DNA from 3 places in the Umezawaea sp. NPDC059074 genome. Region 2 is predicted to be linked to each of the others. Evidence: riboswitches for the same ligand, from Rfam matches in the RefSeq annotation. Region 2 holds a riboswitch; each other region holds the start of a gene.
The links. Region 2 has a riboswitch for S-adenosylmethionine ahead of ACFWW9_RS06680 (methionine ABC transporter ATP-binding protein). Riboswitches for the same ligand answer to the same signal wherever they lie in the genome.

Region 1 (9,724 bases), on a different contig from region 2:
CACGGCGCGGTTCCCCCGCGCCAGTCCGTCGTCAGCGCTGCGCTGGCGGTCAGCCCACGTTCCGCCGGTGTCGTTTCGCCCCGCCTGAACCGACTCGAGGAGACCCGATCGCTGGAGCAGATCATCCGCAACTGGCGCATCCTCGACCGCGACCACTGGACACCCACCATCCGGACCGCCACCCGCCCGGCGATCCACGAGCCCCGCCTCCAGCAACCGCCCGCCCCCGCGATCACGCCACCGCCCATCGATGTCCCTCCCGTCCCCGCGCCCCGTCGATCCACGGCTGTCACTCCCATCCCGGTGATGACGTGAACCCCCGTTTCCACCTGGTCCCCGCAGCCCTCGCGGTCTGGGCGGTGGCGCTCGGCGGACTGCTCTGGAGTTGGCCGATCGCCGTCCTCGCCGGTGCGATCGCCTGCTTGGCGGGAGCGGTTGCCCTGAACCGCGGTTGGGGTGCACGACCGTGTGCCCTGGCCCTGGTCATAGCTGCCCCGATCGCCGCTCTCTCGATCGGCGTGCGGGTCCACGAGTCCGCGGTCCACCCCGCCCGCTCCGCCGCCGCGCACGGTGAACACGTGGTCCTCCGTGCCGAACTGTCGACCCGGCCACGAGGCCTGCGCACCGAAGGGTTCGCCGCTCGCCCCAGCGGCGTCGACTCGGTGGTCGTCCAAGCCGACATCACCTGGTTCCAGGTAGCCGGCCACACCTACGACCAAGGAGGTGCAGTGCTCCTCGTGGCTCCCGCCAAGGGCTGGCGTGATCTTCTGCCAGGCCAGCACGTCACCGCGCGCGGAGTCCTGGCTCCGCCCAGGTCAGGTGAGTTGACCGTGGCCGTCCTCCGCGTTCGTGGTCCGCCCCAGGACACCGACCGGGCTCCCGTGTGGCAGCGGGCCGCGGAGACCCTGCGTGCCGGACTTCGCGGAGCGAGCACCACGCTGGACCCGGAGCCCGCGGGCCTGCTGCCCGCTCTGGTGGTCGGTGACACCGCCGAACTGTCCCCGAGAGTCGTGGAGGAGTTCCGCACGTCGGGACTCGCCCACCTCCTGGCCGTCAGCGGCGCGAACCTCGCGATCCTCTGCGGTGCGGTCCTGTTGCTGCTGCGGGCCTTCCGCGTCGGACCACGGGGGTGCGCGGCAGGTGCGGCGATCGCCTTGGTGGGGTTCGTGCTCTTGGCCGGTCCGGAGCCGAGTGTGCTGCGGGCGGCCGTGATGGGCTCGGTGGCGTTGCTGGCGCTGGTGCTCGGCCGGGAACGGTCGGCGTTGCCCGCCTTGGCGACGTCGGTGGTCGTGCTGGTCCTGTACGACCCGTCGTTGGGTACGGATCCCGGTTTCGCGTTGTCGGTCGTGGCCACGGCGGCGCTGGTCCTCCTCGCTCCGAGGTGGGCTGCGGTGATGCGGGATCGAGGCGTGCCGATCGGTCTCGCGGAAGCGCTCGCGGTGCCGTTGGCGGCGAGTCTCGTCACGGCTCCGCTGGTGGCGGGGATCTCGGGGCGGATCAGCCTGGTCGCGGTGCCCGCCAACCTGCTGGTCGCTCCGGTCGTCGCGCCCGCGACGGTGCTGGGTGTCCTGGCCGCGGTGGTCGCGCCGCTGCACCAAGGGGCGGCACGAGTGCTGGTCGAGGTGGCGGGCCCGGAGGCGAGTTGGCTGATCACGGTCGGCCGTCGAGCGTCGGAGGTGCCCGCTGCCTCTGTCGGGTGGCTGAACGGCTGGCTGGGTGCCGTGCTCTTGGCGGTGGTCTTGCTGGTCGCGTACGGGCTGCTCAAGGCACGGCGGACGCGCGTGCTGCTGGCCGCCGCTCTGGTGGGGGCGGTGCTGGTGCTGGTCCCGACCAGCGTCGTGACACCGGGCTGGCCGCCGACCGGGTGGTCGGTGGTCGCGTGCGATGTCGGCCAGGGGGACGCCGTGGTGCTCGCTACGTCCGAGCCGGGCAGAGCCGTGCTGGTCGACACCGGGCCTGATCCGGGGCCGATCGCGTCGTGCTTGCGGCGCTTGGGCGTTCGGCGGATTCCGCTGCTGGTGCTCAGCCACCTGCACGCGGACCACATCGGTGGGCTGACCGCCGTGCTCGCCGATCGCAGTGTGGGAGCGGTGGCCATCGGGTCGTCGCACGAACCGAGTTGGGCGTGGGAGGAGGTGCGCCGCCAAGCGCGAGCGGCGGACGTGGAACTGGTCGAGTTGACCGCGGGGCAACGGTTGGAGTGGCCGGGGCTCGTGGTGGAAGTGCTGGGGCCCAGGGGAAAGCTCGTCGCCACCGAGGACGCCAACACGGCGATCAACGACTCGTCGTTGGTGCTGCGCGCCCACACGGCGGCGGGGCGGGTGCTGATGACCGGTGACATCGAGCTGGCGGGTCAGTCGGACCTGCTCGGCGGTCATGTCGACGTGACCGCCGAAGTATTGAAGGTGCCGCACCACGGATCCCGGTTCTCCGCACCGGAATTCCTGGCCGCGGTCCGCCCGAGGATCGCCTTGGTGAGCGTCGGCGAGGGCAACAGGTACGGCCATCCCAACGGTCTCGTGCTCGACGCGCTCGCCGGCCGTGGGGCGATGGTGCTGCGCACGGATCGAGATGGCGACACCGCGGTGCTCGGTGGGGAAGCCGGGCCGCGGGTCGTCCGACGCAAGAAGTGAGAGGAGAAGGACGATGAACGAAACCTGGATCAGACTGCGCGTCGGCTGGACCCCGCAGGGCGGCCGGTCCGCGCTCAGCTGGGTGCTCTGGCAGCCCGGCTACGTCCCGACGCCCTGGCCGACCGCGGAGCTGAAACCCGCGTTCACCTACTACGCGTGCGAGGACTTACGGGGAGGCGGCCGTGGAGTCGTCGCCCGTGCCACGGTCACCGCGGTGCTGGCCCCGACCGAGGTGTCCTCACCCGACGCCGCCCACCAACTGGTCGCCGAGAACCTCTTCGACGACACCCTGTCGATCGACGACCTCCCCTGGCACACCAACGCCTACAACCGATCCAAGGCAGGAGCGCCCTGGCCGCAACGCATCACCGCTTGGCGAACCGCGACCGAATCCGTGGGCCCTCACCTGCTGCCGGAGTTGGTGCGCTTTCCCCGCACCGGCTGGCTGCGCAGCGACAAGCTGGGCCTGTGACCGCCGAGGTCCCCGAGCCGCGGGGACGACATCCACCGCCTGCCGTCATCCGCTGAGCGGCCGCCTTCCCACTCTCGAAGGTTGAGCGGTCAGCACCGGCATCCCGCACGTCGACCAGTTTCCGGAGCTGGTCGACCGGTCGACCTCCGGGTGGCTCCTTGCCAACCGAGACGCCGTGGCCTGATCGAGACAGGTCTAGACCATATTTGTTAAGAATCCTTGTCAATGGCGCGCGCGAGCCCTTACTGTCCGCGACACACCAGTGACTTGGAGGCATCAAGTGCGTCGTCGGAGTGGTGGGCCCCCGCGGAAAACGGTCGTTGCGGTTGTGGCGAGTGTCCTGGTCCTGGGTGGTGTGCACGCCGCCGAGGCCGTGCCGAGACAGGTGCCGGACGTGCCGTCCGGCAAGAGTGGCGAGTCCGTGACGCTGCTGACCGGGGACCGGGTGTTCCCCGGTTCGCGAGGGGCGGCGGGGTACCTGGTGCCCGGACCCGGTCGGGAGGGGATGACCTTCTCGACGTTCGAGTCGCAGGGGCACAGCTATGTGGTGCCCGCGGACGCGGAACCGTTGCTGGCCAAGGGAGTGCTGGACCAGCGACTATTCGACGTCACCGAGTTGCTGGCCGCGGGATACGGCGACGCGGAGCGCGACACGGTGCCGTTGATCGTCACCTACCTGCCGGGGCAGCGGCCCGCGGTGGCGGCTTCGGGCACGACCGTGACGGTGGACCTGCCGAGCGTCGACGGGGTCGCGGTCAACGCTTCGAAGTCGGCGTCCGGGGTGTGGAAGGGGCTCACCGGGGTCAGCGCGTTGGCGGGCGCGGGGATCAAGAAGGTGTGGTTGGACGGGGTGCGGACCGCCTCGTTGGACCACAGCGTGCCGCAGATCGGCGCGCCCGCGGCGTGGCAGGCCGGGTACACGGGCGAGGGTGTGACGGTCGCGGTGCTGGACACCGGGGTCGACCAGACACATCCCGACCTGGCGGACCGGGAGGTGGGGGAGAGGAACTTCTCGACCTCGAAGGACTCCGTCGACCACTACGGGCACGGCACGCACGTCGCGTCCATCATCGCGGGCACCGGGGCGAAGTCCGGTGGGAAGTACAAGGGGGTGGCTTACGGGGCGCGGATCCTCGACGTGAAGGTGCTCAACGACTCCGGCAGCGGTGCGGACTCGTCGATCATCGCGGGGATGCAGTGGGCGGCGGAGCAGGGTGTCGACGTCGCGAACATGAGTCTCGGCGGGTACGACAGTCCCGGCGTGGATCCGCTGGAGGAGGCGGTGAACACGCTGTCGACGCGGTACGGCACGTTGTTCGTGATCGCTGCGGGCAACTCCGGGCCGGGGGCGAGCACCATCGGGTCGCCGGGCAGCGCGGACGAGGCGTTGACCGTGGGCGCGGTGGACCGGGACAACCGGATCGCGGACTTCTCCAGCCGCGGGCCGGTCGTGGGTGGCGGGGTGATCAAGCCCGACATCACCGCGCCGGGGGTGGACATCGTGGCGGCGCGGCACGCCGATGGGCGGATCGGGCCACCGGTCGTGGACGGCTACACGTCGCTGTCCGGGACGTCGATGGCGACCCCGCACGTGGCCGGTGCGGCGGCGTTGCTGGTGCAGCAGCACCCGGAGTTGACGCGTGAGCAGCTGAAGGCGCGGCTCATCGCGTCGGCGGCGCCGACCGCCGGGCTGACGCCGTTCCAGCAGGGGGCCGGGCGAGTGGACTCGGCTCGGGTGATGGGTCAGATGGTCACGAGCGTGCCGAGCAGTGTGACGTTCGGGGCGCAGCAGTGGCCGCACGTCGGTGAACCCGCGATCACGAAGGAGGTGAGCTACGCCAACGACAGCGCCGTGCCGGTGACGCTGGACCTGCGGGTCGACGCGGCGACGCCGGACGGGACGACCGCGCCCGCGGGGCTGTTCACCGTGACGCCCGCTCAGCTCACCGTGCCCGCGGGGAGCAAGGCGACCGCGACGGTCACGGCCGACGTGGCCAAGGCGCCCGCCGGTGGGCAGTTCGGTGGTGCGCTGACCGCCTCGGCGAGTGGGGTGACCGTGCGGACCGCGGTGGTGGTCGACCTGGAGCCGGAGAGCTACGACCTGGTGGTCAACGGGATCGAGAGGTCAGGTGAGGGGGCGAAGTACGTCAACGCGTCGTTGGTGGACCTGGAGACGGGTGCGCTGCTGTTCCTCGACAAGGACGCCGACGGTCGGTTGCGGCGGCGGGTGCCGATCGGCGAGTACCTGCTGTTCGGGTCCGTGCAGGGGTCCGGGGCGCAGTACACGCACGACTCGTTCAGCTACCCGAAGCTGACGGTTCGCGGGCCCACGGCGATCGACTTGGACGCGCGGGTGGCGAAGCCGATCGTGCTGACGCTGCCGGATCCGACGGCGCGGTTGTCGTTGCTGGAGACCGGGGTTCAGCGGGTCTACCGGTCCAAGAGCGGGCCGAAGACGTACCAGATCGGTGGGTTCTCGTTCGGTGGTGACCTGTCGCACGTCGGTCTGGCGCACCTCGGGCCGGAGGCCGCGCCGAACGAGGTGCTCGGCAAGCTCAGCACGAGCTGGATCGCGAACGGGGGCAACGACTTCTACGGGTTGGCCTGGTACCTGAAGGGGCGGACGCACACCGGGTTGACCGAGGTGATCCGGAAGGCGGACCTGGCGACCGTTCGGGTCGACGTCGGGGCTCCTCAGCCGGGGGAGTCCGTGACGATCGGCAACGCCTCGTCGCCGCACGGGCAGGGTGAGTGGGGGTGGGGTGCGATCGAGTCGTTCACCGCGCCCGGAGTGCGCACCGAGTACTACGGAGGGGAGAACGCGGACTGGGCTCGGCGGATGAACGTGCAGAGCCCGGAGGGGTACCGGGGTGGGCTGGACGGGCCGCCGAAGTCGTACGCGCCGCGCAAGGCGTACGAGGAATCCTTCTACCACGCCGTTTTCGGGCCGTCGTTGACGGACAACCGGGGTCGGCCGTGGCTGTACCGCGACGGTGAGGAGTTGGCCGCGGATCTGCGGCTGTTCGGTGACTCCGCGGGCAACGCCGGGCGGGCGGCTCCGGTGGTGGGGTCGACGAAGGTCTACCGGAACGGGGAGTTGTTGGCCGAGAACGACGACGGTGGGTACGGGCGGTTCGAGTTGCCCGACGGGGTGGCCGACTACCGGCTCACGGCGGACGCGGCGCGGAGCACGTCGCCGTTCAGCACCAGGGTGTCCGTGGCGTGGACGTTCCGGTCGGACCGGACCGCGAAGGTCACGGCGCTGCCGATCTCGGTGATCCGGTACGCGCCGAAGCTCGACGCGGCCGGGACGGCGCCTGCCGGGAAGTCGTTCGTGGTGCCGGTGTCGGTGCAGGACCAAGCCGGGGTGGCGCGGTCGCGGTCGAAGATCACGTCGGCCGAGGTGTCCTACGACAGCGGGGCGACGTGGCGGGCGGTGTCGGTGAACGGGGGTTGTGTGCTGGTGTTGGCGCACCCGAAGGGGGCCAAGTCGGTGTCGTTGCGGGCGAAGGCCGGTGATCGCTCGGGCAACACCGTCGAGCAGACCGTGATCGACGCCTACCTGCTGCGCTGACGGCAAGGTGGGGCCGCACCCGACGGGTGCGGCCCCACCTGGGCCGGAGAAAGGGTCAGCGCTTGCCGAGGGCGTCCAGCACGGCCTGGGCCGACGGCGGGACGGTGGCCAGCGGGGACAGGGTGTGGGCGACGGCGTCGAGGGTCTTGAGGCCGTCGCCGGTGATGAGCAGCACGGTCTCCGCGTCGGGGTCGAGCTTGCCGGTCTCGACCAGCTTCTTCGCCGTCGCGACGGTCACGCCGCCCGCGGTCTCGGCGAAGATGCCCTCGGTCCTGGCCAGCAGCCGGATGCCCTCGACGACCTCCTCGTCGGTGACGTCCTCGATCGCGCCTCCGGTGCGGCGCACCGCGTCCAGCACGTACGGGCCGTCGGCCGGGGCGCCGATCGCCAGCGAGCGGGCGATGGTGTCCGGGCGGACGGGGCGGACCACGTCGTGGCCCTCCTTGAACGCGGCGGACACGGGGGAGCAGCCGGTGGCCTGCGCGCCGAACACCCGGTACGGGGTCTGCTCGACGAGGCCGAGTTCGCCGAACTCGCGGAAGGCCTTGTCGACCTTGGTGAGCTGCGAGCCGGACGCGATGGGCACGACGATCTGCTCGGGCAGGCGCCAGCCGAGCTGCTCGGCGACCTCGTAGCCCAGGGTCTTGGAGCCCTCGGCGTAGTACGGGCGGACGTTGACGTTCACGAACGCCCAGTCCTCGTGCTCCGCGGCCAGTTCCTGGGCCAAGCGGTTCACGTCGTCGTAGTTGCCGTCGACGGCGATCAGCGCGCCGTCGTACACGGCGGTCATGAGGATCTTCGCCTGCTCCAGCGAGGAGGGGACGAGCACGACCGAGTCCCAGCCCGCGCGGGCGGCCGCGGCGGCGACGGCGTTGGCCAGGTTGCCGGTGGACGGGCAGGCGAGCACCTTGAAGCCGAGTTCGCGGGCGGCGGCGAGGGCCACGCCGACCACGCGGTCCTTGAACGAGTGCGTGGGGTTGCCGGTGTCGTCCTTCACCCACACCTTGCGCAGGCCCAACGCCTTCGCGAGGCGGTCCGCCTGCACCAGGCGGGTGCCGCCGGGCTCGGTGTTCGGGTGGGACTGGACGTTCGACGGGACGGGGAGGAGGCCGCGGTAGCGCCAGATCGACCGGGGGCCGGACTCGATGTCCTCGCGGCGGATCCGGCCGAAGTCGTAGGCCACTTCCAGCGGCCCGAAACACTCGACGCACGCGTACTCGGCGGCGAGGGGGGTTTCGTGGCCGCACTCCCGACACGAGAGCGCGCGGGCGGGGCCGAGGTCGAACGAGGTGCTCGTGGGCACACTGACAGCAGTCATCGCGAGGTAACTCCTCATCTGTCCCGCAGCGCGGGTCGGAATTGGCACCGTGACCGTCGGGCGCTCGCACACGTGCGAGAACCTGACGCTCGGGTTGCCGGGGCTTCTTCGGGCCGATCCCTCTGCCCCTCTGGATGAGCGGTATTCAGTTGTGTCCCTCAAGTTACGGCACCCTCCCGCCCCTCGACCACCGGCGTCCACACTCCGGGAGTCGGTGGACCGTGGGAGGATTCGTGCCGTGAGCGCTGCGGCTGTCGCCCCTGATCCGTTGCAACTCGTGGTCGGCGACGAGGAACTGCTGGTGGAAAGGGCGATCCGCGCGGCATTGGACGCGGCGCGCGCGATCGACGCCCAAGCCGACCTGACCCGCGTCCGGGTGACTGACCTCACCCCTCCCGAGCTGGCCGAACTCGTCAGCCCGTCGCTGTTCGCCGAGGGCAGGGTCATCGCGCTGGAGGCCGCGCAGGAGGCGGGCAAGGAGATCGCCGACACGGTGATCGCCTACGCCAAGGCCCCCGCGGACGGCATCACGCTCGTGGTCGTGCACTCCGGCGGCGGGCGCAGCAAGGCCGCCAAGGAACTGCCCGCTGCGTTGAAGAAGGCGGGCGCCTCGGTCATCGAGTGCCCGAAGATGACGAAGGCCTCCGACCGCGAGGCGTTCGTGCGCAACGAGGTCCGCGCGGCGGGCGGCAAGATCGACCCCGAGGGCGTCGCGGTGCTGATCGACTCCGTGGGGACGGACCTGCGCGAGCTGGCGGCCGCGGCGTCGCAGCTGGTGGCCGACAGCGGCGGGAAGGTCAACGCCGACGAGGTCCGCCGGTACCACCGGGGCAAGGCCGAGGTGACCGGGTTCGCGGTCGCCGAGAAGGCCGTGGCGGGAGACCGGTCCGGTGCGCTGGAGGCGTTGCGGTGGGCCATGCAGCTCGGCGTGCCGCACGTGCTGGTCGCCGACGCGCTCGCCGACTCGGTGCGGACCATCGCGCGGGTGTCCGCGGCGGGCCGGGCGGACCCGTTCCAGCTCGCGGGCAAGCTCGGAATGCCGCCGTGGAAGGTGAAGAAGGCCCAAGGCCAGGCGCGCGGATGGGATGCCGCCGGATTGGCCGAGGCTATGTCCGTGGTCGCTTTGTTGAACGCCGACGTGAAAGGCGTGGCCGCCGACGCGGATTACGCTTTGGAACGGGCTGTTCTGCGCATTGTCGCCGTGCATTCACGTCGCTGACGGCCCGAATTGGGTTGGGTGACCGGAATCGGTCACCCAACCCAATTCGGTGAGGGCGTCAGCCGCAGGGAAGGGGCGCGGTGGCGGTGGTGTACGGGCTGAAGCCCGCGCTGTCGTACTTGATCTTCAGGGATTCGGTGAAGCTGAACCCGCAGCCGGGGTGCGTGTAGACGAAGCTCGAGTAGATGGTCTGCTGGGCGCCCGCGGCCAGGGTCCACGTCCCGCTGTCGTCGTGCTCCTCGGTCCACGGGGACTTGATGTCGAGGTCCCAGGTCACGGTGCGCGGGCTGGTCGCGGTGTTGATGATGCCCAGGTAGCCCTGGGTGGAGCACACGCTGGTGCAGGTGTACGCGAAGCACGCCTGGTACTTGATCTTGCCCCAGCCGACGGTCGCCCCGCACTTGGACGAGCTGATCGCCGCGGCCGTGAAGTCCGGCGCGTCGGCGGCGGCGACGCGGGTGGACGTGACGGCCGCGGCGGGGTCGGCGGGCGCCGCGGTGGCGGCCGC
Region 2 (9,724 bases):
GCTGGGTCGCGGAGGCGTCCACGTGGGACCCGAGGGTGTTCGGCGCGGTCGCGCTGCACCCGACCCGGACGGCGGCGTTCGACGACGAGCAGCGGGACGAGCTGGCGAAGCTGGCCGAGCACCCTCGCGTGGTCGCGATCGGCGAGACCGGGCTCGACTACTACTGGGACTACTCGCCGCCCGCCGCCCAGCAGGACGCCTTCCGTTGGCACATCGAGCTTTCCAAGCGCGTCGGCAAGGCACTGATGATCCACGACCGGGACGCGCACGACGACATCCTGAGCATTTTGGACGCCGAGGGCGCGCCGTCCACTGTGGTCTTCCACTGCTTCTCCGGCGACCTCGACTTCGCGCGCGCGTGCGTGGAGCGCGGGTTCGTCCTGTCGTTCGCCGGGCCGGTGACGTTCAAGAACTCGGCGGCGCTGCGGGAGGCCGCGGAGTGGGTGCCGGAGGACCGGATCCTGGTCGAGACGGACGCCCCGTTCCTGACTCCCCACCCGTTCCGGGGACGCCCGAACGAGCCGTACGCCGCGAATTACACCCTTCGAGCAATCGCTACTCTCCGTGGTGTTGATCTGGGGGTGTTGGGGGCTTCGGTCACCCGAAATGCCGAGCGCGTGTTCGGACTTCGTGACGTGGCGTGGTCGTAATGGCGTTTACGACGAATGGCGCAGCGGATTGCTCCGCCGTTGGGGTGTCTCACATCACAACTCTGAACTGGGTGTTTGCGGAACTTCCCGACCTCCGTTACGGTCCCGTGACCGTGCCCTCCGAACGCTGAAGTCGCCGAGGAGACGCACACCCGTTGTCGGGGCGGGTACCACTGCCAGAAGCGAGTAGTCGAGACGAACGCACGGGAGTTGCCGAGGAGCAGTCGAGTTACTCCACTGCACGTCAGGTAGCACCCACGGTGCGCGGAGCGTCGGCTCCCGCCTTCATGGAGGTATCGACCCTGTGATCGAACGCGGCAGACCCCGCGCGGACGGCTCGGCGTACTCGTTCAACGACGACACCGACTGGTTCACCCCGGTGACCGGAACCGCCACCGCCACGGGCGTCATGGAGCCCCCGGCCTTCGTGGACCACCCGAGCTCGCCGGGCTTCACCGGCCTCGGCGTGACCCCGGCCGACGTGTACGAGGTGCTCGGCTCGGACGCCGACGCGCTGCTCGCCACGGCCAACGTGGACGTCGACGAGCTGATCCGCCTCATCAACGCCGAGACCACGCTCCTCCCGGCCATCGTCATCCCCGACGAGCTGCCCGAGGACCGCCTGGCCGCCCAGTTCGCCGCGGAGGAGCCCAGCGGGCCCCCAGCGGCGCTCGTGGAGGCCGTGAGCACGTGGAAGCGGAAGTTCCTCAAGGCGACCGTGCTGGCGCTGCTGGTGACCATCACCGGCGGCGGCGCGACCGCCATCGCGATGGACAAGTCGATCACGGTCGACGTGGACGGCCAGGAGAAGACCGTCCGCACGTTCGACTCGACCGTCGGCGACATCCTCGCGGAGGAGGGCATCGCGGTCGGCGAGCACGACGCGCTGAGCCCCGCCCCGAGCGCCAAGGTCGGCGACGGCGGGAAGATCACCCTCGACCGCGGCCGCATGGTCAAGGCGACCGTCGACGGTGAGCAGAAGGAGGGCTGGGTCCGCTCCGTCAACGTCGGCGAGGCGCTCGACCAGCTCGGCATCAACGACGACGGTGCCTGGGTCTCCGAGGACCGCGGCAAGGACGTGCCCCTCTCGGGCATGGCGCTGCAGGTCAAGAGCCTGAAGAACGTCACGCTGTACGACGGCGGCAACGCCCCGCGGCAGCTGAAGACCACCGCGCTGACGGTCGGCGAGCTCATGCAGGCCGAGAAGGTCTCCATGGGCGCCGAGGACACCGTCGAGGGCGGGATGGACCTCAAGATCGCCAACGGCGCCGAGATCCACATCAGCCGCACCGGCGTCTCCGTGGTCAACGTCGCCGAGCCCATCGCGCCGCCGGTCGAGGAGATCCTCGACGCGGAGATGAAGAAGGGCGAGACGAAGGTCGAGCAGGAGGGCGTCGCCGGCGAGGCGATGAAGTCCTACCGCGTCACGCTCAAGAACGGCCAGGAGGTGGGCCGCGAGGAGATCGGCTCCAAGGTCACCAAGGAGCCCGTCGCCAAGAAGGTCCGCAAGGGCACCAAGGCCCCGGCGACCCCCGTCATCTCCGACGGCAGCGACTGGGACCGGCTCGCGCAGTGCGAGGCGGGCGGCAACTGGGCCATCAACACCGGCAACGGCTACTCGGGCGGCGTGCAGTTCAGCCCCTCCACCTGGAACGCCTACGGCGGCGGCCAGTACGCGCCCGAGGCGTACCTCGCGTCCCGCGAGCAGCAGATCGCCATCGCCACCAAGGTCCGCGACGCGGCCGGTGGCGCGTACTCCGCGTGGCCCGGCTGCCGGGCGAAGCTCGGCTTGCCGTAACAATTGCCACGTGACTGAACAAGCGTCGTCGACCGGGCCGGGGAGCATGCTCCTCGGCCCGGCCGACGTTCGGCGCCTCGCGGCCGAACTGGACATCCGCCCCACGAAGAAGCTCGGGCAGAACTTCGTGCACGACCCGAACACGGTCCGGCGGATCGTGACGGTCGCGGACCTGACGCCCTCGGACGTCGTGCTCGAGGTCGGGCCGGGGCTGGGGTCGCTGACGTTGGCGCTGCTGCCCGCCTGCGCGTCCCTCGTGGCCGTGGAGATCGACCCGGTGCTGGCCGGGAGGCTGCCGGAGACGGTCGCGGAGCGGGCGCCGGGGCTGGCGGATCGGCTGCACGTCGTCCTCGGGGACGCGATGCGGGTGTCGGCCGCGGACCTGCCCGTCGCGCCCACGGCGCTGGTCGCGAACTTGCCGTACAACGTGGCCGTGCCGGTCGTGCTGCACCTGATGGCCGAGCTGCCGTCGTTGACCAAGGGGCTCGTGATGGTGCAGGCCGAGGTGGCCGACCGGATGGCGGCCGGGCCGGGGAGCAAGGTCTACGGGGTGCCCAGCGTCAAGCTCGCCTGGTACGCCGACGCCCGCAGGGCCGGGGCCGTGCCGCGCTCGGTGTTCTGGCCCGTGCCCAATGTGGACTCCGCGCTGGTGGCGTTCCGGCGGCGACCGGAACTGGTGTCCAGTGTGGACCGACGGGCGCTGTTCACGTTGGTGGACGCGGCTTTCGCCCAGCGGCGCAAGACGATGAGGGCCGCGCTGGCCGGGTGGGCCGGGTCCGCTGTGGAGGCCGAGCGGCGGTTGGTGATGGCGGGCGTGGACCCCGGCATTCGGGGAGAGCAGTTGAGCGTCTCGGACTTCGCGAGGATCGCGGCGACCGCCTGACCGGGGCCCCTCCGGCTGTGGCGTCGTTGGCCGACGACCGCGCCGAAGCAGAGGTCCTCCTGTTGTGAAGACCCCCCGACGCACACGCTACGGCGGGGGTACGACATTTTTTCGAGGCCGGTGCCGGCCTCGACGCGCGGGGCGGGTGTGGCCCTTGGATGGGGCGGCTTCGGATCGCGGCGACTGCCTGACCGGAGGCTGTCGTGTCACGGGCTGACGGTCATGGCGAGGCAGGGGTCCTCCAGCTGTGAAGACCCCCCGACACACACGCTACGGCGGGGGTACGACATTTTTTCGACGTCGGTGTCGGCCTTGGTGTGCGGGGCGGGTGTGGTCCTCGGGTCGGGTGAGCTCGGGGTCGGTGGGTGCGGTTGAGGCTCGGTCGAGGGTCGGTGTCGTGGTGCTTGATGCTGCTGGTCTGCTTGTGGCTGGTGTCCATCGTTTGAGCGACAGCGCTCGCTCGATTCACCTGTTCGGGTGCATGTGTGCCGGTTGATCATCGGCCAGTGGGCCGATCGGCCGTTGATCCAGGGGTTCGGTACCGGAACCGGGCGGTGATACTGGTCCGGAAGTGTGACTTCTCGAACGATCCCAGATTCTGGGCTGTTCGGGCTTGCGTTTGCGGTGTCGCGTCGGGTGTACTCGTGGTGCCATCCCGAGCGGCCGAGAGACCTGGCTCTTTGACGCCGCAGCAACCACCCGCTGGACGCGGGCAGGTGCTTCCGCCAGGCTCGATGGAGGATTACGTGCCCACGCAGGGAATGCTCACGAGGCGACGGACAGTCGACCAGTGCCGTCGCACGAACACGGGCTGTCGACGCTAACCGTTCAGGCGCCTCCTCTTCCCATCCCCTAGCTTCTACCCGAATTCCTCGCCGTCCTCATCGGACGGTCCTTTGAGGACGGCCGTCGCATGCCACAAGCGAGCGACGCCGCGCGTAGCCGTGGAGCGAAAACGTGATCACAGTCGAAAACCTCACCAAGTCCTTCGCCGGTCGCAGTGGCCCCGTCGTGGCACTGGACGGCGTCAGCCTCGAAGTCCAGGCCGGAACCGTGCTCGGCGTGGTCGGCCCCAGCGGAGCGGGCAAGTCCACCCTCGCCCGGTGCGTCGCGCTGCTGGAGCGCCCCGACAGCGGGGCGATCCGGGTCGACGGCACCGACCTCGCGTCGTTGGACGGCACCGCGCTGCGGGCCGCTCGTCGTCAGATCGGCGTTGTGCCGCAAGGGGATTCGCTGCTGCGGCAGCGGACCGCCGCGGGCAACGTGGCGTTGCCGCTGGAGTCCGCGGGCGTGCCGGGGCCGCAGCGCCGCAACCGCGTCGCCGAACTGCTCGACCTCGTCGGGCTGACCGACCGGGCGGGCAGCTACCCCGAGCAGCTCACCGCCGGGCAGCGGCAGCGGATCGCCGTGGCCCGCGCGCTGGCGGCCGGGCCGTCGGTGCTGCTGGCGGACGACCCGACCGCGTCGCTCGACCCCGACACCAGCGGTTCCGTGTTGACCGTGCTGGACCGCGCCCGCGCCGAGCTGGGCATCACCGTTCTCGTCGCGACGCACGACATGGCCGTGGTGCGGCGGATCTGCGACGACGTCGCGGTCCTCGACGGCGGCCGGGTCGTGGAGCACGGCAAGGTGCTGGACCTGGTGTCCGACGCCGCCAGCCGCACGGCCACGTCGTTGCTGCCCGCGATCGACCAGAACCCGTTGGCGGAGAGCCGTTTCGACCGCGTGGCGGACGTCGTGCTGGTCGGCTTCGCGGCCGTCGGCGCGCTGCTGCCCGAGGTCACCAGCCGGTTCGGCGTCGAGCTGAACCTGCTCGGAGGCGGGCTCACGCGGCTCGGTGAGACGCCCGTCGCGCGGTTCCGCGTCGGTCTCACGGGCGAGCGCTCGGACTCCGCGCTCGAGTGGATCTCCGAGGCCGGCGCGTCCGTCCAGCGCACCCTCAAGGGGCCGCAGGGCGTCGCCGCTTGAGCAGGACTTGAGGCTGGCCGCGGTTCACCGATCACGGTGGGGCGCGGCCAGACCTTTACCTGAGGAACTTTCCGGTTTCGTAACTCGGCTCGACAGTTGTCGCTCAGGGTCCCACTCCTCCGACTGTCGGTAGTCGGGCGCTCACCGCGCCGCCCACCAGTGGTGGAGCGGTGCAGGTTTTCTTGGACGAAAGTGCACCAGGCCCCTGTTTGGCCTGGTGAGACGCCTGGGATGGGTACGCTGCCGTCGTGCAGTCCCGCAAGGCCTCACCCGCGTTGATCGACGTCATCGGCGTGACCGCGATCTCCGCGTCGGACCTCTCCGCCACAGCCCGTGCACTAGACCAATGCCCGCACGGGTCTGTTCGGGTTCGTTGGCGAACGTCCGCCGATCCCCGCCTTGTGCGACCCGCCGGAACCGGCTGATCGCCGGCCGCTGAAACGTCGAACCACCTCACGAAGGAACCCAATGCGTATTCGTGCTGCCCTTGTCGCGCTGCTGCTGACGGCGGGCTGCGGCACTGGAGCCGCCGCGACCGACCCGCACACCGTGCTGCGGGTCGGTGTCAGTCCCAGCCCGCACGGCGAGATCCTCAAGCACGTGGCCGACATCCTGGCCAAGGACGAGAACCTCAAGATCAAGGTCGTGGAGTTCACCGACTACGTGCTGCCGAACACGGCGCTGGTCGACGGCGACATCGACGCCAACTACTTCCAGACCCAGCCGAACCTGGACGCGTTCAAGCAGACGACGGGCGCTCCGCTGGAGTGGATCGGCGCGGTGCACCTCGAACCGCTCGGCCTCTACTCCAAGAAGATCCACAAGCTCGCGGACCTGCCCACCGGAGCCAAGATCGGCATCGCGAAGGAGGGCCCGAACCAGACCCGCGGCCTCGCGCTGCTCCAGGCCAACGGGCGGATCAAGGTGCGAACGGGCACCGAGGCCACGGCGACGCTCCGCGACGTCGAGTACAACCCCGGACAGCTGGAGTTCGTCGAGCTGGAGCCGTCGGAGCTGCCGCGGTCGCTGGAGGACACCGACGCCTCCGTCGTGAACGGCAACTACGCGATCGGCGCGGGCCTCAAGCCGTCGCTCGACGCGCTCGTGCTGGAGAAGGCCGAGGGCAACCCCAACGCCAACGGCCTGGTCACCCGCACCGAGCTCAAGGACGACCCGAGGATCGCCGAACTGATCGGGATGCTCCAGTCGAAGCAGGTCAAGGACTACATCAAGCAGAAGTTCTCCGGGACCGCCCTACCCGTCTGACCAGTGCGCCAAGGCCACCCGGCCCCGCCGGGTGGCCTTGGCTACAGCCCGATGCGAGCGAACACGTCCTCGACGCCCGTAGGCTGCAAGGCGTGCTCGCCGTAGTCCCACCCCCGGTCACCGTCCGCGTCCCGGCCAAGGTCAACCTCCACCTGGCCGTCGGGAACCTCCGCGCTGACGGCTACCACGACATGGTCACGATCTTCCAGGCGTTGTCGCTGCACGACGACGTCACGGTCGCGATCGCCGACGACCCCGGTGTGGAGGTGCGCGGCGAGGGCGCCGACTCCGTGCCCACCGACCCGTCGAACCTCGCCTGGAAGGCCGTTCAGGCCCTGGCGGCGCACGTGGGGCGCGATCCCGAGGACCCGAAGGTCCGCGTGGTGATCCGCAAGAACATCCCCGTCGCGGGCGGCATGGCGGGCGGCAGCGCCGACGCGGCCGCCGCGCTGGTCGGGCTGGCGAGCCTGTGGAAGCTGGAGATCGGCCGCGACGAGCTGGCGACGCTGGCCCGCGGCATCGGCGCGGACGTCCCGTTCGCGCTCTACGGCGGCACGGCGCTCGGCACGGACCGCGGCGACCAGATCGTCCCCGTGCTCGCGCGGCACCCATTCCACTGGGTCATCGCGTTCGACAAGGGCGGCCTGTCCACGCCCGAGGTGTTCGGCGAGCTGGACCGGCTGCGCGCCGACGGCAACCCGCCGCGCGTCGGCGACGCCGAGGCCGTTCTCGAGGGCCTCGCGTCCGGTGATCCCCGGCAGCTCGCGCTGCTGCTGGGCAATGACCTCCAGGCCGCCGCGGTGTCGCTGCGGCCGAACCTGCGCCGCACGCTGCGCGCGGGTGTCAACGCGGGCGCGCTCGCGGGCATGGTGTCCGGGTCCGGGCCCACGTGCGCGTTCCTCTGCACGGACGCCGATTCCGCCGTGCGCGTGGCCGCCGAGCTGGCGGGCGCGGGCGTGTGCCGGACCGTCCGCGTCGCGCAGGGGCCGATGCCCGGCGCCCGCATCGTGGCCACCGAGGAAGCGCACCGGCCGGTGCCCCCCGAAGTCCACGCCTGAGTCCTCCCGCTCGTCTCTCCTCCCCGTCAACCCTGAAGGTGCGCTTCCACCATGGCCAACTTGGTCAACCTCGAGTCCGTGTCGAAGTCGTTCGGTATCCGCCCGCTGCTGGACGGGGTGTCGCTGGGGGTCGGTGACGGCGACCGGATCGGCGTGGTCGGGCTCAACGGTGGCGGCAAGACCACCCTGCTGGAAGTGCTGGCGGGGTTGGAGGAGCCGGACGAGGGCCGGGTGAGCCAGAACCGCGGCCTGTCCATGGCCGTGGTGACGCAGCGGACCGAGCTGCCCGAGGGGTCGACCGTCCGGCACGCGGTGATCGACCCGCTCGGTTTCGACGCCGAGCACGAGTGGGCGGCCGACGCCCGCGTGCGGTCCATTTTGGACGGTCTCGGCATCACCGCGCTGGGCCTGGACTCCCCGGTGGGCACGATGTCCGGTGGCGAGCGCCGCCGGGTGGCACTGGCCGCCGCGTTGGTGCGGGACCTCGACCTGCTGGTGCTGGACGAGCCGACGAACCACCTGGACGTCGAGGGCGTGCGGTGGCTGGCGCAGCACCTGCTGGCCCGCAAGTCCGCGCTCGTCGTCGTCACGCACGACCGCTGGTTCCTCGACACCGTGTGCACGCGCACGTGGGAAGTCGTTGGGGGACAGGTGGAGCAGTACGACGGCGGTTACGCCGACTGGATCTTCGCGCGCGCCGAGCGGGGCCGGTTGGCGGACACGATGGAGGAGAAGCGCCGCAACCTGGCCAAGAAGGAACTGGCCTGGCTGCGCCGCGGAGCACCGGCCCGGACGTCCAAGCCGCGCTACCGCATCGACGCCGCCGAGGCGCTGATCTCGGACGTGCCCGCGCCCAGGGACAAGGTGGAACTGCTGGCGTTCGCCAAGCGCCGCCTCGGCCGCACGGTGCTGGAGCTGGAGGACGCCACGCTGACGGTCGGGAACCGGACGCTGGTGAAGGACCTGACGTGGCGGATCGGCCCCGGCGACCGGATCGGCCTGGTCGGCGTGAACGGCTCGGGCAAGACCACCCTGCTGCGCCTGCTCGCGGGTGAGCGGGAGACCGAGACCGGCCGCCGGATCATGGGCCAGACGGTGAAGCTCGCCCACCTGACCCAGGAGCTGCACGACCTGCGCGGCTCCATGCGGGTCCTGGAGGCCATCGAGGAGGTCGCCCGGCGGGTCGTGCTGGGCAAGCAGGAGATGTCCGCCTCCCAGCTCGGGGAGCGCTTCGGCTTCTCCTCGCAGAAGCAGTGGACGCCGGTGTCGGACCTGTCCGGCGGCGAGCGGCGGCGGTTGCAGCTGTGCCGCCTGCTGATGGCCGAGCCGAACGTGCTGCTGCTCGACGAGCCGACCAACGACCTGGACATCGACACGTTGCAGCAGTTGGAAGACCTGCTCGACTCGTGGCCGGGCACGCTCGTGGTGATCTCGCACGACCGGTACCTGGTGGAGCGGGTGTGCGACCAGGTCGTGGCGCTGTTCGGCGACGGCGGCCTGACCGACCTGCCCGGCGGCATCGAGGAGTACTTGCTCCGCCGCGACTCCCAGCGGGAGCTGGCCGAGTCGCGGGAGAGCGTCGCCGCGGCCCCGGTGGTGTCCAGCGCGGCGGACCAGCGGGCGGCCCGCAAGGAGCTGTCGAAGCTGGAGCGCCGGATGACGGCGTTGCAGAAGAAGGAAGCGGAACTGCACGCGGCTCTCGCGGCGGCGGCCACGGAGCCGGACCGGCTGCTGGCGCTGGACGCCGAGCTGCGCGCCGTGCACGCCGAGGTCGCGACCGTGGAGGAGCAGTGGATGGCCGCGGCGGAACTGGTGGAAGGCTAGGACGTACTCCTCGGCCCCCGATCGCGTGATCGGGGGCCGACCCTTCTAACGACCTCGTCGACGCAGTTCGGCTGCCAGTCGGGGCATCAGCTCGTCCACGAACGCGCAGTCGTAGCCCTGCCCGTTCAACAACGCGTGCGCGAACCGGACCTTGGTGATGTCGGCCGAGGTGGCGCCCAGCATGCCGTCCAGGGCGATCCCGATCTCCTCCAGCATCCGGTCCACCTGCGCCTGCCGGTAGCCGCGCTGGTGCGGGGCGGCCGGGGGCAGCCGGACC
Region 3 (9,724 bases), on a different contig from region 2:
TCCAGCAGGTCGACCTGGGACTTGCCCGCCATCTCGTCGAGCAGGCCGTCGGTGATCTCCTGGATGCGCGGCCGCAGCGCGTCCATGCGCCGGGCCGTGAACGCCTTGTTCACCAGCTTGCGCAGCCGGGTGTGGTCCGGCGGGTCCATGTTGAGCATGTGCGAGGCGAACGACTGGTCGAAGTCGCGGCGCGGCACGCCCGGCTGGAGGTGCTTGCCGAACAGGTCCTCGGCCTGCGAGAAGTTCTTGCTGAAGCGGTGGTCGGAGAGCGCGATCCGCGCCTCCTCGTGCCGCGTCACGACCCACACCTTCAGGCCGCGCGGCAGCACCAGCTCCGACACCGGTCCGACTTCCCGCAGCAGCGCGTGGACCGCGTGCGGGTCCTGCAAGTAGTCGTCCCCGAGTTTCTCGAGCCCGGCCTCCGTCGTCTGCATGACGGCCCCTCCCGTGGTTTGAGTGAACTGTGTTAACTGAACGTCCGAAGGTTCTTCCGCGTCCCTCGTTCGGCGGCTTGTCACTCTGATGGAGTAGTCACAACGGGATGAATCCGACAGAGCACCACTCCGAGTGGCTTCACGGCCCCAGCACCTCCCGTTGGAGGGCCGCCTGCTCCTCCGGCTCCCACCGCTCGTCCGGCACCGTCGCCTCGAACTCCTCGATGCCGAAGAGGTCGAACTGCCCGCCCGCCTCGGCCCGCTTCGCGGCGAGCACCGCGTCGACGGCGTCCGCGTGCACCAGGTGCAGGCCCTTGCGGGGGTGGCCGAGCGAGTCGAACGCGCCCGCCTTCACCAGCGCCTCGACGACCGGCTTCGCGCAGGCCGGGGCGTCGACCTTGCGCAGGTAGTCGAAGAAGTCGGCGAACCTCCCCCGTTCCTCCCGCGCCCGCACGATCGCCGCCACCACCTCCGGCTCCACGTGCCGCACCGCGCCGAGCCCGTACCGGACGGCCTCCCCCACCGCAGTGAACCCTCCGCGGGACTCGTTGACGTCCGGCGGCAGCAGCACGGCGTCCGCCGCTTTCACGGGGTCCGCGTCCAGCACGGCCGCCAGGAACTCGGCCGGGTGGTCGGCCGCCAACCGGGTGGTCCAGTCCGCCACCGAGTCACCGTCCGGCACGACCGCGGGCTTGCCGTTGAGCACCACGCCGCGCAGCGCGTCGTCGACGACCGCCAGCTCGGCCGACCCGACGACGTCCACCTCGACCAACCCCAGGGCGCGGCACGTGGCGAGGTCGAACTGGGTGACCACGGCCCCGTCGCCCGGCCGGGTCCAGAGCGGGACCTCGTCCCCCGCCACGACCACTGCGGCGGGCTCGACGCCGACGTCCCGCACCAGCCCCGCCAGCTCCGGGCGCGAGTCCTTGACCAGCGCGAACTCGGCCACCCGGCGCGCGCCCCACCGTTCCTCCAGGTGCCGCACGACCTCGTCCCGGCGGCGCTCGTCCACCTCGACCGCGAGGTCGAGCACGTCCGGGAACGCCGTCCCGCGCTCCACCGGGTCGACGTCCGCGACACCGAGGGCGTAGGCGACCAGCGACCCGCTCCCCACGCCGGGCCCGAGCCGCACGCCCGCGCCCGCCGACCACTCCACCAGGTCGGCCACCACCAGCAGCGCGGACGCCGAACCCCGGCGCAGCAGCGCGTCCACCTCGTGCTCGACGCGCGCCCCGTCCACCCCGCCGGGGAACCGCCGCCGCAGCCCGGCGCGCACCCGGTCGCGGAACAGCTCGTCGGACACCACCGGCGGCGCGGGCGCGAACATCCCGGTCGGGTCGACCTTCCCCGCCACCTCCAGGGTCGTGCGGCACCCCCGCCGCCACACGTCCGACGAGTCCAGGGCGTGCATCTCGCGCGCCGACCTCAGGTGGTGGCCGCTGCCCGCGAGTCGGACCAGCGACGGATCCCGCACGGTCTTCCCGCTCCGGAACGCCGCCAGCGCGTCGTGCGCCGCCGCGTCCTCCGGCCGCAGGTAGTGCACGTCGTTGGTCACCACGACCTCGACGTCCAGCGCCGCGGCGATCCGCACCAGCCCCTCGCGGACCCGCCGGTCGACGCCGTGGTCCACCAGTTCGACGTAGAAGTCCTCGTAGACGTCCCGCCAGAGCGCCGCCACCTCCAGCGCCTCGCGCTCCCGCCCGAGCCGCAACCGCGTCGACACCTCGCCGGACGCGCACCCGGTGGTCCCCATCAGGCCCTCGGCGTGCGCGGCGACCAGGTCCACGTCCACCCGCGGCCACCGGCCCGACCGGCCCTCGGCGAAGGCCGCGCTCGACACGGCCGCCAGGTTCCGCAGCCCCACGGCGTTCCGCGCCCACATGGTGTGGTGGGCGAACGGCCCCCGGTCCCGGTCGAACCGCGTCCCCGGAGCCACGTACGCCTCGTAGCCGATCACCGGCGTGATCCCGGCCGCGACGGCGAGCCGGTGGAACTCGGCCGCGCCGTGCAGGTTCCCGTGGTCGGTGACCGCGACCGCGGGCATCCCCAGCCGCACGCACCCGTCCACCAGGTCCGCCACCCGCACCGCGCCGTCCAGCACCGAGTAGGAGGTGTGCGCGTGGAGGTGGACGAACGGCTCCACGCCAGCACCTCCAGCACGCCGGGAGACCTCGACACTAACGCCGCGCCCACGCCCGCGCGCGGGGTGGCGGGCACACGGTGATCACCGGGGACAGGTAGCGTGCGAAGCGTGGTATCGCCTGATCCCGTTGACGCCCGCCTCCTCGCCATGATCGCGGAGATGGGCCGTGCGGCCGTGCACGAGGTGGCCGCGAGGCTGGGCATGGACCCCCGCGAGGCCGCGTCGAGGTTGATCACGCTCTCCGGCAGCGGCCTGCCCCTGCTGGTCGGCGTCGAGTGCGACCCGAACGGCATCCGCAAGGCCCTCGCGAACAGCATGGCGTGGGGCAACTACAACGGCCCGCCACCGATCGCGCAGCAGCAGCAACAGCGCCCGTACCCGCCGCCGTACCAGGCCCCGCCGAGCGTGCCGTTCCCGGCGCAGCAGCAGCCCGCGCCCCCGCCGCAGCAGACCTGGGGCCCGCCGCAGACGGCGGGCTGGGTGCGCGGCGACCAGCAGCCGATGTTCGGCGGCTCGAAGGGCGCGGTGGGCCAGCGCACCGGCAAGATCGGCACCTCGCTGGAGACCGAGGGCCTCGAAGGGGCCCACTTCTCCATCCAGCTCATCGAGGTCGTCGACCCGGCGGACTTCCTGTTCACCGCGGCGGGCTACAAGCTGGCCGACGGCGAACGCGCGGTCGTGGTGCACACGGAGCTGACCAACACCGGCTCGATCCCGTTCAACTCGCTGCCGGACATGTACCTGGTGCTGATGGCCCGCACCGGCGAGCCGGTCACCAAGGCCCCGGTCTCGCTGTCGTCCCGGCCGCCGCACAAGATCGGCGTCCAGCCGGGCGAGACCGCGGGCGGCCACACCGTCTACGTGCTGCCCGAGGACACGTCGATCACGGCGGTCCGGTGGAGCGCGAGACCGGAGATCGACCTCAACACCCTCGTCTGGACCATCGACGACTAGCCCTCCGCGCGGAGCTGCTCCAGCGCGTTGGCGAGGTCGGCCGGGTACTCGCTGGTGAACGACACCCACTGGCCGTCGGCCGGGTGGTGGAAGCCGAGCGTGCGGGCGTGCAGCCACTGCCGGGTGATGTGCAGGCGCTTGGCCAGCGTCGGGTCCGCGCCGTAGGTCAGGTCGCCGACGCACGGGTGGTGCAGCGCGGAGAAGTGCACGCGGATCTGGTGCGTTCGCCCGGTCTCCAGGTGCACGTCCAGCAGCGACGCGGCGCGGAACGCCTCGACCACCTCGTAGTGGGTGATGCTGGGCTTGCCGTTGGCCATGACAGCGAACTTGTAGTCGTGCTTGGGGTGCCGGTCGATGGGGGCGTCGATCGTGCCCTTGATCGGGTCCGGGTGGCCCTGCACCAGCGCGTGGTACAGCTTGTCGACGGTCCGTTCCTTGAACGCGTGCTTCAGCGCCGAGTAGGCGCTCTCGCTCTTGGCCACGACCATCACGCCGGTCGTGCCGACGTCCAGGCGGTGCACGACGCCCTGGCGCTCGGCCGCGCCGGAGGTGGCGACGTGGATGCCCGCGCCCGCGAGCCCGCCGACCACGGTGGGCCCGGTCCAGCCGGGGCTGGGGTGCACGGCCACGCCGACGGGCTTGTCGACCACGATGATGTCGTCGTCCTGGTAGAGCACGATCAGGCCCTCGACCGGCACGGCCTGCACCTGCACCGGCCGCGGCGGCTCGGGCAGGGTGACCTCCAGCGTGGACCCGGCCATCAGCCGGTCCGACTTCCCGGCGGGCTGGCCGTCCAGGACCACGTCACCGGACTCGGTCAACGCCGCCACGGCGGTCCGGGACAGGCCGAGCAGCTTCGCCAGTCCGGCGTCGACGCGCATTCCGTCGAGACCGTCCGGCACGGGCAGGGTGCGGTACCCGCTCATCGCTTTGCTTCCTTCTTCACGGCACGAGTGCCGTCGTAGTCGCGTTGCAGCAGCGCCATCGTCACGATGAGGACGCCGCCGACGCAGATTGCCGAGTCGGCGAGGTTGAACACCGGCCACACCCGGCCGTAGGGGTCGAACAACGACAGGAAGTCCACCACGTGGCCGCGCAGCGGGCCGGGGGCGCGGAAGATCCGGTCGCCCAGGTTGCCCAGCGCGCCGCCGAGCACCATGCCCAGCCCGACGGCCCACGGCGCGGACCGCAGCTTGCGCGCGATCCAGCCGATGAACCCGACCACGGCGAGCGCGATCAGGGCGAGCACGGCGGTCCAGCCCTCGGCCAGACCGAAGGCGGCGCCGCCGTTGCGGATCAGCGGCAGGTAGAGGACCCCGCCGAGCAGCTCGAGCGGCTCACGCCCTTCGAGCGCCGCCACCGCGGCGATCTTGCTGAAGACGTCCGCCGCGAGCACCACCACGGCCACCGAGGCGAGCAGCGCCACGCGCCGCCGAGGCAGCACAGCAGGCGTCGCGTCAACCTCGGAGGGGGTGGTCACCCCACCATTGTCCCAGCACCCGCTCAGGACAGGAACGGCGGGAGCGGGCGCTCGTCGTTTTCGGGCACCCAGCGGCCGTCGCGCTGCGCGTAGGTCCACTTCGGACCCTCCGAGACCAGCGTGCGCAACGCGGCGACCAGGCGGTCCACGTGGTCGACGGTGCTGCCCAGGCCGAGGCTCGCCCGCAGCGCGCGGTGCTCGTGCGCGCCGACCTCGTCCAGCAGCCGGGTCACGGCGACGTGCGCGCAGAACGCGCCGTCCCGCACGCCGATCCCGTACTCGGCGGACAGCGCGGCGGCGAGGTAGCCGGCGTCGTGGCCGCCGATCGTGAAGCTGACCACGCCCACGCGGTCGTGGTCGGACTCGAACAGGCTCAGTTCCCGCAGGCCGGGGATGGTGGCGAGGCCGGTGCGCAGCCGCTCCAGCAGCACGCGCTCGTGCTCGACGGTCTGCTCCCAGTGCCGTCCCAGCACGTCGCAGGCGACGGCCAGCGCGTGCACGCCGACGACGTTGGGCGACCCGGCCTCGTGCCGCTCCGGCACCGCCGACCACGCCACGCCGAGCCGGTCGCCGTGGTCGGTCACGAGCTTGGTCGCGCCGCCGCCGACCAGGTACGGCTCGGCGGCCTGCAACCAGTCCGAGCGGCCGACGAGGACACCCGCGCCGAAGGGCGCGTAGATCTTGTGGCCGGAGAACACCGCGTAGTCGACGTCCAGCGCCCGCAGGTCCACCGGGCGGTGCGGGGCGAGCTGCGCCGCGTCCAGCGCGATCCGCGCGCCGTGCCGCCGGGCGACCTTCGCCAGCTCGGCCACCGGCCACAGCTCGCCGGTCACGTTCGACGCGCCGGTCACCACGACCAGGCGGGGGCCGACGGGGCAGGACTCCAGCTCGCGGTCCAGCACGGCGACGGCGGCGGCAGCGGTCGACGGCGTGGCGATCCGGCGCACGTTCGGCCCGCGCCACGGCAGCAGCGCCGCGTGGTGCTCGGCGTCGAACAGCACGACGGAGGTGTGCCTGGGGAGGCTGCGCGCCAACAGGTTCAGCGCGTCCGTGGTGTTGCGGGTGAACACCACGGCCTCGGTCGAGCGGGCGTTGAGGAAGCGGCGGACGGACTCGCGGGCCTGCTCGTACACCCGCGTCGACACCTGCGAGGCGAACCCGGCCCCGCGGTGGACGCTCGCGTACCAGGGCAGCAGCTCGTCGACGGCGTCCCGCACCTGCTCCAGACAGGGCGCGCTGGCCGCGTGGTCGAGGTTCGCGTACTCCACCCGCTCACCGGTCACGAGCGGCACGCGCAGCGCGGAGCCGACGACACCGGGAACGGCGGGAGCGGAGCTGCGGGGGATGGCGATGGTCATGGTGACGGCCCTTCGGGTCCTGGGGACCCCGGCGAAGGGCCCGCGCTTGCCCGAACGCAGTCGCGCCGGGCCAGGTCTTCACCGTGGGCACCCCACCGCGGAGGAGGGTTGCCGGCCAGCTAGCACGGGCTTCGCGCTGGCACTCATGACCTTTCGCGGACAACGCTAGCGGACCGGTCGGCGGTCCGTCGACCCCCGCTCAGATGCTGGGAAGCGACGGCTTTCCGCCGTCCTCGCCCTTCCAGCGGGCGTACCGGCCCGCCTTGTCGATCGACCGCAGCCGCTTCTCGGCCGCGTCCCGCGCGGCCTCGGTGGACACCACGAGCAGCTGGTCGTCCACCTGGAGGCGGGTGGTCGGCTGGGGCGTGAAACCGTTGCCGCCACGGGCGATGAGGCTCACCACGGCCCCCGGCGGCAGGCGCAGTTCGGACAGGTACACGCCGTGCAGCTTCGACCCCGGCTGGATCCGCACCTGGAGCAGTTCCGCCCCCAGCTCGTCCAACGGCGCCGAGTCGACCTGCACCTCGTGCGCCTCCCCCGCCCGCACCAGGCCGAGCAGCTTCGCCAACGCGGGCAGCGTGCTGCCCTGCAACAGGGTCAGCACCACCACGAGCACGAACACCGCGTCCACGAGGTCCTGCGACCCCGGCACGCCCTGGATCACCGGGATGAGGGCGAACACGATCGGCACCGCGCCGCGCAGACCGGACCAGGAGATGAACACCTGCTCGCGCCACGGCACCTTGAACGGGATGGCCGCCAGCGCCACCGACAGCGGTCGGGCCAGCAGCACCAGCACCGCGCCCGCGACCAGGGCGGGCACCAGCGCGTGCAGCACCCTGCCGGGCGAGGCGAACAGCCCGAGCAGCACGAACAGCCCGATCTGCGCCAGCCAGCCGAGCCCCTCGGCGAACGACAGCGTGTCCGAGCGGTGGGGCAGCCGCGAGTTCCCCAGCACCAGCGCGGCCGTGTAGACGGCGAGGAAGCCGGACGCGTGCGCGATGTCCCCGGCGGCGTAGGCGACCACGCACACCGCGACCGTCGCCAACGGGTACAGGCCGGTGGCGGGCAGGGCCGCGCGGCGCAGCGCCCCCGCGCCCAGCCAGCCGAGCGCGACGCCGATCAGGCCACCGGCCAGCAGCTCGTAGACGAGCAGCAGCGGGGCCGTCCAGGTGATCGGATCGGGGGACGCCAGCAGCACGACGGCGATGTACACCGGGGCGTCGTTGATGCCGGACTCCAGCTCCAGCGCGCCGGTCAGCCGTTTGCTCACGCCGACCGCGCGCAGCACACTGAACACCGCCGCCGCGTCGGTCGACGACAGCACCGCGCCCCACAGCAGCGCCATCCGCCAGTCGAGCCCCAGCAGGAAGTGCAGTGCCGCGCCGGTGGCCGCGACGCTCACGCCGACGCCCACAGTCGACAGTGCGATCCCCAGCCCCAGCGCGGGTTTCACCGCGGACCACCGGGTGGTGAGACCGCCTTCGGCGAGGATCAGGACGAGCGCGACCGTGCCCAGCGAGCGGGTCAGGTCGGCGTCCTCGAAGTCGATGCCGAGCACGCTCTCGCCGAGCACCACGCCGATGCCGAGGTAGAGCAGCAGCGACGGCAGGCCGACCTTGGTCGACACCCGGACGGCGATCACCGACACCAGCAGGACGGCCGCGCCTATGCCGAGGATGGCCGTGATTCCCAACGCGACCTCCCGGATCATGCTCGACGGTGACGCCATTCTTCCCTGTCACCACCGAATTGGACTAATCAGACAGGTGACGCGGGGGCCGACCGGTGCGCAGCGTCACGGACGACCCGTCCGCCGAGGCACGAACCAGCCGAACGAACCTAGCGGGACGTATCCACGACGGTGCATGTTGATCGACGGGCCGCGCGCCACCCCTGTCCGGCGCCCGACCCGGTCCACCCATTCCCTGCATGGAGCTGACAACGTGAAGCTGCGAACAGTCCTCGGCCGGTCGATCCCGGTCCTGATGGTCACCAGCGCGCTCATCGGAGCCGGGCCCGCCACCGCGGCCCCCGCCGCGCTCGCGGCGCCGAACATCTCGGTCGCCGCCATCCAAGCCGACCTCACCAAGTTGCAGAGCATCGCGACCGCCAACGGCGGCAACCGCGCCCACGGCCGCCCCGGCCACAAGGCGTCCGTCGACTGGATCAAGGGGCGGCTGGACGCCGCGGGCTTCACCACCCGCGTGCAGACGTTCACCAGCAACGGGGCCACCGGCTACAACCTGATCGCCGACATGCCCGGCGGCGACCTCAACAACATCGTCATGACCGGCGGCCATCTCGACAGCGTCACCGCGGGCCCCGGCATCAACGACAACGGCACCGGCTCGTCGTCGATCCTGGAGGTCGCGCTGGCCGCGAAGGCGAGCGGCACGGCGTTCTCGAAGCACCTGCGCTTCGGCTGGTGGGGCGCTGAGGAACTCGGCCTGGTCGGGTCCACGTTCTACGTGAACTCGTTGTCCTCCACCGAGAAGTCGAAGATCAAGACGTACCTGAACTTCGACATGACCGGTTCCCCGAACCCCGGCTACTTCGTCTACGCGGGCGCCAGCCAGCCGTCCGGCTCGGTGGCCGTGCAGCAGACGCTGGTCAACTACTTCACCTCGATCGGCGTGCAGACCGAGCTGACCGAGGTCGGCGGGCGTTCCGACCACGCCGCGTTCGCCCGCGCGGGCATCGCCACCGGCGGCACGTTCTCCGGTGCCGAAGTGATCAAGACGGCGGCGCAGGCGGCGAAGTGGGGCGGCACCTCCGGCGTCGCCTTCGACCGCTGCTACCACCGCTCGTGCGACACCACGGCCAACATCAACGCGACGTCCCTCGACCGCCAGGCCGACGCCATCGCGCACACCGTCTGGGCACTGGCCTCCTAGCCCGTCCCGATGAACCGACCGGGGCGGGGTCCACGACCCCGCCCCGGCCACCACGGAGAAGTCCCTGCTTGCGCACCTCGAACACCCCGCCCCGGCGGCACTCAGCCGTGGGCGCTCAACGCGACCAGCGTGTCGTCCAGCAACGTCCGCCGCTCCCCCACGACGTGCGGCGTGGTGGCCCGCAACTGCGCCTGCCCCAGGTAGACCGAGTACGCCAGCACGGCCCGGCGACAGCTCGCCTCGACCGAGAACCCGAGCGCGCGGAACAGGTCCTCCAGGTACCGGATGCGCCCGTCGGTCACGCGCTTGAGGATCGGCGCGACGATCGGGTCGTCGGCGGCGGCCAACAACGCCGACTCGACCGCACACCCACCGGCGCACTCCACGAGCACCCGCCCGAAGATCAACCGCAGTCGAACGGCCGGATCGCTCTCGCCACCGACCAACTCCCGCATTTC

Region 1: another riboswitch for S-adenosylmethionine. It lies ahead of thrC (threonine synthase); the one in region 2 lies ahead of ACFWW9_RS06680 (methionine ABC transporter ATP-binding protein).
Region 3: another riboswitch for S-adenosylmethionine. It lies ahead of ACFWW9_RS23265 (aminotransferase class V-fold PLP-dependent enzyme); the one in region 2 lies ahead of ACFWW9_RS06680 (methionine ABC transporter ATP-binding protein).

Annotation. Positions count from the first base shown of each region.
Region 1 covers NZ_JBHYHC010000171.1:3,977-13,700, reverse strand. Annotated here, with positions in the region: gene ACFWW9_RS41620 (DNA internalization-related competence protein ComEC/Rec2) at 312-2,633, shown strand; gene ACFWW9_RS41615 (hypothetical protein) at 2,647-3,105, shown strand; gene ACFWW9_RS41610 (S8 family peptidase) at 3,434-6,679, shown strand; gene thrC (threonine synthase) at 6,735-7,997, opposite strand; SAM riboswitch class I at 8,009-8,138, opposite strand; gene holA (DNA polymerase III subunit delta) at 8,236-9,216, shown strand; gene ACFWW9_RS41595 (hypothetical protein) at 9,275-9,724, opposite strand, start outside.
Region 2 covers NZ_JBHYHC010000009.1:25,628-35,351, reverse strand. Annotated here, with positions in the region: gene ACFWW9_RS06695 (TatD family hydrolase) at 1-650, shown strand, start outside; gene ACFWW9_RS06690 (transglycosylase family protein) at 1,060-2,448, shown strand; gene rsmA (16S rRNA (adenine(1518)-N(6)/adenine(1519)-N(6))-dimethyltransferase RsmA) at 2,495-3,331, shown strand; SAM riboswitch class I at 3,979-4,072, shown strand; gene ACFWW9_RS06680 (methionine ABC transporter ATP-binding protein) at 4,289-5,299, shown strand; gene ACFWW9_RS06675 (MetQ/NlpA family ABC transporter substrate-binding protein) at 5,768-6,565, shown strand; gene ACFWW9_RS06670 (4-(cytidine 5'-diphospho)-2-C-methyl-D-erythritol kinase) at 6,658-7,623, shown strand; gene ACFWW9_RS06665 (ABC-F family ATP-binding cassette domain-containing protein) at 7,675-9,447, shown strand; gene ACFWW9_RS06660 (DivIVA domain-containing protein) at 9,493-9,724, opposite strand, start outside.
Region 3 covers NZ_JBHYHC010000051.1:1,056-10,779, reverse strand. Annotated here, with positions in the region: gene ACFWW9_RS23290 (cytochrome P450) at 1-434, opposite strand, end outside; gene ACFWW9_RS23285 (PHP domain-containing protein) at 574-2,577, opposite strand; gene ACFWW9_RS23280 (AsnC family protein) at 2,686-3,531, shown strand; gene ACFWW9_RS23275 (RluA family pseudouridine synthase) at 3,528-4,457, opposite strand; gene lspA (signal peptidase II) at 4,454-5,011, opposite strand; gene ACFWW9_RS23265 (aminotransferase class V-fold PLP-dependent enzyme) at 5,035-6,369, opposite strand; SAM riboswitch class IV at 6,407-6,520, opposite strand; gene ACFWW9_RS23260 (potassium/proton antiporter) at 6,569-8,083, opposite strand; gene ACFWW9_RS23255 (M28 family metallopeptidase) at 8,316-9,266, shown strand; gene ACFWW9_RS23250 (TetR/AcrR family transcriptional regulator) at 9,368-9,724, opposite strand, start outside.